DNA from 2 places in the Flavonifractor hominis genome. Region 1 is predicted to be linked to the other one. Evidence: riboswitches for the same ligand, from Rfam matches in the RefSeq annotation. Region 1 holds a riboswitch; the other holds the start of a gene.
What was found. A riboswitch is a leader RNA that binds a small molecule or an ion and turns the genes downstream of it on or off. The one in region 1 is predicted to bind cobalamin.
Positions count from the first base shown of each region.

Region 1 (4,663 bases):
GCCGCCGCCTCCGTCCATGAGCTGCAGGTCTTTGCCTGGCGCATCAAGAGCCAGGAGTTTGCCATCAACGAGGGCAATAAGACCATCACCGTCGAAAGCCCCATGACGCTGGCCCGGCTGCGCAACGGCCTGGATGTGGATGGCAACTGCACCGTGTCGTTCGTAACGTCGGAGGGCACGCCTCTGGACTGGAGCGACACCGTTTCGGACGGCAGTAAGATGATCGTCACCGACATTAAGGACCATACCTTTACGTATACCATCACCGTTGGTGAGGTACCCGAGCAGTACACCGTTACCGTGAAGACCCAGGGTGAGGGCGACGCTTCCGCCGCGCCCACCGCGGCCGCCGAGGGGGACACCGTGACCCTGACCGCCCAGGCCGCTGAGGGCTGGCACTTTGTGGAGTGGACCAGTGAGGACGTGACGGTGTCCGAGGAAGGTACCTTCCAGATGCCCGCCAAGAACGTCACCGTCACCGCCGTGTTTGAGCAGGACAAAATGACCGCTGTCACCGGCGTGAAGCTGAACGTGGAGAGCGTGTACCTGTACTCCAACTTCGGTCCCCGGGGTGAGCAGCTCATCGCCACCGTGGAGCCCGCCGACGCCGACGACAAGTCGGTCACCTGGACCAGCGCCGACGAGAACGTGGTCACCGTCAACGACGTGGGCTACCTCACCGTGGTGGGCGAGGGCATGACCACCGTCACTGTCACTACGAGCGACGGCGGCTACACCGCCCAGTGCCTGGTGCAGGTTGGCTCCTACAACGACGGCAGCGATGCCGAGGATGAGGACACCACGCCTCCCACCGAGACCGAGGAGCCCGGCGAGACCACTGAGCCTGAGCAGCCCGGTGAGACCACTGAGCCTACCGAGCCTGAGACGCCCGCCTTCTCCGACGTGCCCGCCACCCACTGGGCCAGCGAGGCCGTGGAGTATGTGGTGAGCGAGGGCCTGTTCAACGGCACCTCCGACACCACCTTCTCCCCCGACGCCTCCATGACCCGCGCCATGTTCTTCACCGTCCTGGCCCGTCTGGATGGCGTGGACACCACCGGCGGGGCCACTTGGTATGAGAAGGCCATGGCCTGGGCGGTAGCCGAGGGCATCACCGACGGCACCAACCCCGAGGCCACCATCACCCGGGAGCAGCTGGCCGTCATGCTCTACCGCTACGCCGGCTCCCCCGCTACGGAGGGCAGCCTGACCGGCTTTGCCGACGCCGCCTCCGTGTCCGCCTGGGCACAGGACGCCATGGAGTGGGCGGTGGCCGAGGGCATCCTCACCGGCAAGAACGGCTCCGCTCTGGATCCCCAGGGCACTGCCAGCCGCGCTGAGGTAGCCACCATGCTCATGCGCTTTACCCAGAGCGAAAACAACTGAATCATTCAGGTCTTATCTTGTATCGGGCCCCGGAGCATTTGCTCCGGGGCCCGATGCTTGCTTTTGCACGGACCGGGCGGGTTGAGAGTTCGGAACTGGAGATTCAGGATGGCAGATGTCCGGCAGTGCCAGGGAAGCGGCTGGCTGGACCAGCAGCAGTATCTCCGCGTCTACACCTGCTTGGATGAGAGCTGACGGACAGACAAAACAAAAGCGCCGCCTCCCAGCGGGAGGCGGCGCTCTGTTTTCTGTTTTCAGTTGCTCAATGACCGGAAGGAAAGCTATGGCGCAGAGTGCGGACTTCCTGAGCCGACAGAGGGGCCCTGCCAAGCTGAAAAAAGGCGTTGCGCAGGGTGCCGAAGGAGGCGGCCAGCCCCATGCGCAGACAGGGTGGAAGCTCCTCCCGCATGGGGGTGCGGCCCAGTCGTCCACAGAGGGCATCCAGAGCCTCCAGCTGGGCCCGCTGAGCCGGCGTATACATGGCCTGCTCCGGCCGGCGGACCGGGACGGGTTTCTTTGACGAGCGGTGGAATGGGTTCCTGTTTCGTTTTCTCATTGGTCTGCCCCTCCTGTGGCACGGTGCGCCCGGGGGCTGCCGACAGACCGGTCTGCTGGCGGGAAAATACAAAAAATCCGCTTTCTTCCGAAAGCGGACTGCCAGGGGCCGGCTGGATACGGCAACACCGGACAGGTCTCTTTCTGCGGAAGTTCCCTATCCACCCATCCAAGCAGGTTTCCTGGCTTGCGGCTCTACGCGCACCGCGCCTTCTCGCTCTGTCCGGGACAGAACAATGGCCGATTGCAGTGCGCTCCCCGTTTACAGTGACCGGATCGCTCGGGAATTTCACCCGATTCCCTTTTCACCCGGCGGATGCCGGGCACTTGGTGGGTTGATGCGATATAAGCTTGTTTCCATTCTAAAGGATAGCCAGAGGCTTGTCAAGGGTGCGGCCCGACCGGCCTGAGGACAGAAAAAGCACCGCATCCCGGTGGGATGCGGTGCTTTTCTTACCTGTGCATTACTCGCTCAGGAAGCGGTTGACAATCACAGTCGCCTCGGCACGGCTGGCCAGACCCTGGGGATCCAGCAGGTTGCCGGGCTTGCCGGTGATGTAACCGTTGTCCACAGCCCAGGCCACAGCGGAGACGGCCCAGTCAGAGACCGAGTCGGCGTCGCCAAAAGCGACCAGAGGCTGGATGGAATCGGTGGCCTTGCCGGCGAACTCCGCATAGCGGTAGAGCATCGCGGCCATCTGCTCGCGGGTGATCTGGCCATTGGGATCAAACACGCCCTCGGCCACGCCGTTGACGATACCGTTGGCGGCGCTCCACACCACGGCGTCATAGTACCAGGTGCCGGAAGTCACGTCGGAGAAGGTAGAGGTGCCGGAAGCGGCGGGAGAACCGGCCATACGCCACAGCACGGTAGTGAACATGGCGCGGCTGAGGGTCACGTCGGGGCTGAAGGTGGTGTCGCTGGTGCCGGTGAACAGGCCGGCCTCCACAGCGGCCTTGATCTCCTGCTCAGCCCAGTGGCCGGAGATATCGGAGAAGGCAACCGGCTGCTCAGGCTGAGAGGTGGAGCCGCCGGAAGTGCTGCCGCCGGAGGTAGAACCACCGGAAGTGCTGCCGCCGGAAGTAGAACCGCCGGAAGAGCTGCCGCCGGAGGAAGAACCACCGCCGGAAGAGCCGCCGCCGGAAGAGCCGGAGTCGGAATTGACCACATCTACGGTGGCGATGTTGCTCTGGATGCCGCCGACTACGCAGTAATAGTAATAGGTGCCCACAGTGGTGGTATCCACGGTGCAGGTGGCGCCGGTAGCACCCTCAACAACCTTGGCATCGCTGCCGTCGCTGTTGGTGCTCTTATACCACTGGTATACAGCGCCGTCAGCAATAGCGGGTTCGCTGGTAGCGGTCAGGGTCAGCTTGCCGTCCTTGGAGACGGAGGTGTTGGCAGGAGTGACGCTCAAAGTGCTGACCGACTCAGTGGCTTTTACGCTGGAGAGGTTGAACGCATAGTCTACGACCTGCAGCTCCAACTGAGCGGGATCAAAGGTGGCGGAACCGAGGACGTCGCCGAAGGAGTCGATCAGTTCGTTGAGGTCATAGTTCTTGGTAACGGAAGTGGCGTTGATTACCTCGGTGCTGCCCAGACGCTCGCCCTTGTAATAGAGGGCCAGAGCCTGGATGCCGCCAGCGTCATCAATCTGTACGTTCCACTTGCCGTCCGTGATGGGGGTGGCCACGATGGCGGGGGCCACAGTGTCCACCTTAACGGGCATGGAGATAGACTGAGCAGTCTCAGAGTTCAGCAGGGCATCCAGCACGGTCTGCTTGTAGGCGTCGGTCATGCCGGTCATGGTGTGATTGTCCTTATCCCAGGTGTTGTCGGTGGGGATGCAGCCCTCGGTGTTCAGGAACTCATACTCAACCATGGCCACCAGCTTGTAATTGTACTGGCCATCCGCCACAACCTTGCCGTCGGCATCGGTGCCGTCCCAGGCCATGTTGCGCTTATACTTGGTGCCGTAAGTGGCGGCCACCTGCTGGGTCTGGTTGCCGTCGCTGTTGAGCGCTTCGAAGTACTCAAACTCGGGACCGATGGTCTTGACCACGTTGCCCTCGGCATCGGTGATCACGACGCAGATCGCCTTGGCGTTGCGCAGCAGCAGCAGGTTGGCATAAGCCAGATCGGCAAAGCCGTCGCCGTTGGGGGAGATGGCGGAGTAGTCGCCGCTAAAGTTGCCGCTGTCACGCAGGGTGGAGAGATAGGTGCGGGCAGAATTGTACCGGTCGTTGTACGCATAGCCGGGCCAGGATGCCTCAGTGAACTGGTTGGCACCCAGTACCGCTTCGTAGGAAGTGCCGCCGTTGTCCAGCAGAGTGGCCATGGTGGTGGCATAGTACAAGGGGTAATTGAGGTCGGTAGTCTCCAGAGCGCTGATGTCATCGTAGGCGGTGGCCAGGTCAAAGATGGGGGCCTGAGTCCAGTCGCCGCGGAAGCCCAGGAAGGGGATGTTCACGTCTTCCACATCGGAGTCGAAGAACACATAGCCCTCCAGGAACATGCCGTTGGGATAGACTTCGTCATAGGCTGCCATGGTGTCGGGATCCAGCTCCACGGTGATGGTGATCTCGGTGGAGGAATTGGCGGGAACGCTCACCACAGCGGCGGAAGTACCGTCGGCATAGCGGTTGATGTTGGCAGAGTCGGTGTCGATGGTGGCGTCACCGCTGACCGCAGAGACGGTCATCACAGCGTCCTCAATGGGGT
Region 1 covers NZ_JBBMFT010000015.1:142-4,804, forward strand. The annotation lists partial or broken gene WMO45_RS13155 (S-layer homology domain-containing protein) at 1-1,386, shown strand, start outside; gene WMO45_RS13160 (hypothetical protein) at 1,649-1,942, opposite strand; cobalamin riboswitch at 2,097-2,287, opposite strand; gene WMO45_RS13165 (S-layer homology domain-containing protein) at 2,406-4,663, opposite strand, start outside.

Region 2 (4,663 bases), on a different contig from region 1:
GTCTCACCCACCTTGACGGTCAGTTCTGTTTTCTCCGCAGTCAAGGATTGCAGGGGATTGAGGTAGTTCAGCGTTACTTCCCTGGTATCCGTAAACTGTTTATCCAGTTTGGGATCTTTGGTAGTGACGGTGACGTTGACCGTCCCTGCCTTCATGGGAATCAGGTTTTGTACCAGAGCGCTCTGGAATTCCATAATGGTTTTGTCGCTTGTGGTGACATCGTAGCTGCCAGCATAGGTAGCCCCTTCGGGCTCCACCTGGGCCATATGCTCCTCGCTGCCCACAATTGCTTCTCCATTTTCATCCACATGGCGCAGCGGGTTGAAGCTGGCCTCGCCGGGGGTGCCGTTCTGGCCGACGGAGTTGGGACTGCGGCGGTGAATGGTATATTCGCCCTCAAACAGGCACTTGATGCCGGTGGCTGCTGTGTAGCCGGCCGTTACCCGGACGGCGGCGGAGACGCCGTTGAGGGACGCCGTCAGGTTGGCAGTTCCTTCTTTATAGATGGTCACCCAGGCATCGGAATCCACATGGATCGCACTTGAATTACTGCTCTCCCAGTCGAAGAGCCCGTAATAAACCGGGATCTCCTTTCCTTCTACCGATACATAGGGAACCAGCTCAAAGCCCTGGCTGCCCTCCACCGCATAGGTCTTATTGGTATAGTCCTCGCCGCCAATCTTCAGCTTCAGATCAAAATAGCTGGGCACCTTGGCCTCGATCTGGAAGGACTGGAGCTCCTTTCGCGGCGCACCCTCTGTCCCCTTCAAGAACGCCGTGACCGTCACCGTACCGGCATCGCGCACCCATACTCTGGTCTGCTCCGAGTCTTTGTCATAATATACCATGATGGGGGCGTCGGTGGCGTGTGAGGGGGTCTCCCACTCCAGCTGATCGCCCTGGTAGCCGTCAATGGTCAGCGCGGCTACATCGCCGCCCTGCTCGCCAAATACGCTTACCTTCAGCACATCATCCGGCTCTTCAATCGAGGCAGTTTCCTCGGTAATCAGGTTTGTAACGGTTACAGCCTTGAAGTCGGGCTTGACATACTCCTGCTCCTCCCCCAGCCAGGGAAGGCCCTTGTCACTCTGGTGCCACTCCATGCCGCCATAGCGGTGCGCGTTGAGCATGGCGCGGAAGCTGTCCTCTTTTTGCTTGGCGACTACCTGACTGTCCAGCATGGAAGTACCGCTATCAGTGCCAATTGCTTTTCCCTCCGGCCAGTAGCTGTGGAGAATATGTCCGCCGTTTCCGGTCATTACCAGCCCGCCGGAGCCGCTGCCGCCGGGCATTTGATTCACATAGCAGTTGGCAATGACAGAGCCGGAGAACATCGTTCCCACAAGACCGCCATATTGGGTGTCCGCCCAGGAATAGCAGTTGATCAGCTTGCCATAGAGTTTATCCACCAGGGGCACATTGGTGATGCTGCCGTTGGCACCCAGGTTCTGAATCACGCCGCTGGGGCCAAGAATGTTGATGACAGGATTCGGATACTTGTCTGCGCCTGCAAAGGTTACGGTAAAGCCATTGCCGTCCAGCACACCATTGAAAGGCTTGATTTGGGTACCAAACGGATCGTAAGTACCCACATAGTCCACAATGTCGTTTTTCAGTTTATAGTAGCCGGCGCCGCCTTTTGTCGAAAGCTCCGCCAGCTCCTCGGCTGTGGAAATCATCGTCCACTCCTGGCCCTCCGGCAGCTCCGTCACCGCAGCCGGATCTACGATCTCAACCAGAGCGTCGACAGCGTTTTTCAGGGAAGCGGTCTGCTCGGCCAGCTTCTCCGCAGTAGCGGCTGGATTCTGCAAAAGGTTTTTGGCAGGCTTGAGGGCTGCCTGTACGGCAGACCAGCTGGCATCGGTATACCGGCCCTTTTCACTGGGCACTTTTGCGATCTCGTCCTGAAGGGCCACGCGTTCCGCCGCCGTTGCCGTGGTGCGGTCGGGAACTAAGCCGTCAATTGCGGCCTGCAAATCCTTCCTTGCCCCATCAATGGCGGCCTGGGTGGCGTCTGCATTGTCCAGAACGGCTTTTGCCTTGTCACGGGCTGCCACAAAGGCCTCCCAACTCTCAGATGTATAAGTAACATCTTCTTCGTCAGGAACGGCATTTGTATTGTCCTTTACCCTGTCGTACAGCTCCTGAAGTGCCGTGCGATCCGCCGCAGGTTTCTCTGAAGCAATCGGCTTGGGCACACCGTCCTCGTCCATAGCCCAGTACAGCAGCCCGGCCTCGTGGACAGCGTTCAGCTGCGCCATGGCATACGGATATTCGTCAGCATTGATTTTCTTGTTGTTCGTATCGGTAAAGTCGCCATTGTATACAGCGTCATAGAGGGTATAATAGCAGTTTTCAATGACAGGCAGACCGGTCGCCTCACCAACAAAACCGGAGTCGGCGTTATCCGTTGTAGAGAGGCAGTTTTTAATGGTGCCGCCAGCCATTGTGCCAACAAACCCGGCAAAGCACCACGCGGTATAATCATATCCGGCCCCAGACCAGCAGTTATTCACTGTTCCGCCTGTCTGTGTGCGGGCCAGCGCACCTACGGTATCGTCCTCGCCTGCTACTTCACCGTCCAGGCAGAGGTTCTGTACGGTGCCGCTCAGCGTGTTAAACAGCGGCTGGCCGGCCACAGTAATGGTGTAACCATTACCGTCCAGGGTGCCAGAGAAGTCAATAGCTGTCCATTCGCTCAGTTCAATATCCGCTGTCAGGATGTAGCTGCCGTCAGTCATTCCGGCCAGTTCCGCCTGGCTGGACACCTCCGTTACACCCTCCGCCGCCAGAACGCCGGCGGGCAGTAGTCCCAGTACCATGACAAGCACCAGCAGCAGGCTCAATACTCGTTTCTTCATATTTGCTCCGTCTCTCCTTTCGACTCTCGATCTGTCAGGGCATAAAAAATGCCGTGACAGATCCCAATGATCGCCACAGCCGTGTTCCCATGGTCGGGTCGCATTTCGACGACCCTTTGCATTCCTTGTAGGTCTTCTGACTTGCGCTTCCGGGGAAATTCCCCACAACGCCGGATCTGCCTTCCCAGGTCTCCCCAGTGACTGACTTTCATCAACGATCCGGTATCTCAGCGCTTACAGCGGCGGTTACCGTTCGGGACTTGCACCCGATTCCCTTGTTCATCCCTCCCTCTGCTTCCACCGAGACAGGGCCACAATAAATGCTCCTATTTACTTGTCAGTTATCCTTCCTCGCTTCCTGCCATTTCTCAAAATCCTCCGCGGCAGCAATCACGTTCTCCCACGAATGGAATCGTTCACAGAGAATTTTCGCCTGCGGGACATCACGCTTGCGCGGCGGATATCCAAGGCGGCGTCTGCGACGGGTCACATCCTCCAGAGCACCGCAGAGCTCCGGTTCCTCCGCCAGCATTTGTGTCCAATCCGGCATGCTTAAATCCGGCATTGGCAATTGCCGCATTCCCGCCGCCCGCAGTGCGCCCGGCCAGGTGCCAAACCGCGCTTTCAGGTAGATGCGATACAGAGAAAAGACCTCATCCTGTGTGGGCGCACGTCCCAGGCGTGACGCCGCATCGTGCAGAACAGCCAGCAAATCCTCGTCGGAATAGCTGGCATAGACAGCCCTGCCAAGCCCACTGGACAGCGTAAGAGATGTATAAGGGTGCTTTTCGCCGTTGCCTGTGTACTCTGGTGGAGCTTGCTGTGCCCATTTCTGTATCAAATTGCGGTATTGTTCTGCCTCTTGCGGCGTAAGTTTGGCTGGGCGAGCTTGCCTTCTCTTGCTGACGGTCTTCACCCCCTTCCAGTTTCGGGATCTGCTGCCGGCTCAGAAAACAAAAAACCGGCAGACAATGGTGTCTGCCGGCAAAAAGCAGATATCCATTGCCGATCCCTGCAAATCGAGCGTTTGCACATCAAAAATGCACAAAAACCCTGGCCATCCCCACACATGGGCATGGCTGCAAAAATCGGCAATGGATACCACCTTGATCAATTACCATGGAGCAGGCTGACAATCCTGGCTTATGGCCGGAGCCAAATACAGTAGAGGTAAGACTGCGCCGGATTCTCACCGGCTTGTCAGTTGGCATATGTCAAGCATATGACCTGCTCACGAAGACATTCTATCTACTTTTTATGGCGTTGTCAAGGGACTCCGAAACCAAGAACACCTATGGCTGTCCTTGTCTTCAGCTGCTGACTTTTGCCGGGCTGGTTCTTTGGGTCAAACTTGCTGTTTTCTCAGGATCGGACTTCCGGGATCCGCAGCCGGGGATGCTGTGGATCCCGGAGATCCTTGAGAGGGAAGTATGCTTCAACGAGGCGGCAGTTACTTTGCCAGTTCCCCGCCAAAACGCATCAGAATCATGGCCACTTCGGCCCGAGTCGCGGTGCCTTGCGGTACAATGGTGGTTGCGGTACGCCCGGTGATCAGGCCCTCCGCATACGCCCAGCGCAGAGCCTCAACCGCCCAGTCGCTGGTGTCCCCGGCGTCAGTGAATGCCGAGAGATCACCGGCTGCGGCCGTATCGTGCTTCATGAACTTGGCGTAGCGGTAAAGCATAACAACCAGCTGCTCCCTGGTAATACTGTCAGCGCCACCGAACAGACCATTTCCGTAACCGGTGACGATACCGTTCCCATTGGCCCAGGCTACGGCGTCAGTATACCAGGTATCCGGC
Region 2 covers NZ_JBBMFT010000002.1:355,493-360,155, reverse strand. The annotation lists gene WMO45_RS05925 (S-layer homology domain-containing protein) at 1-2,861, opposite strand, end outside; cobalamin riboswitch at 2,971-3,193, opposite strand; gene WMO45_RS05920 (homing endonuclease associated repeat-containing protein) at 3,199-3,777, opposite strand; cobalamin riboswitch at 3,972-4,107, opposite strand; gene WMO45_RS05915 (S-layer homology domain-containing protein) at 4,312-4,663, opposite strand, start outside.
Region 2: it holds a riboswitch for cobalamin, as region 1 does, so the genes downstream of both, WMO45_RS05925 (S-layer homology domain-containing protein) here and WMO45_RS13160 (hypothetical protein) in region 1, are expected to answer to the same signal.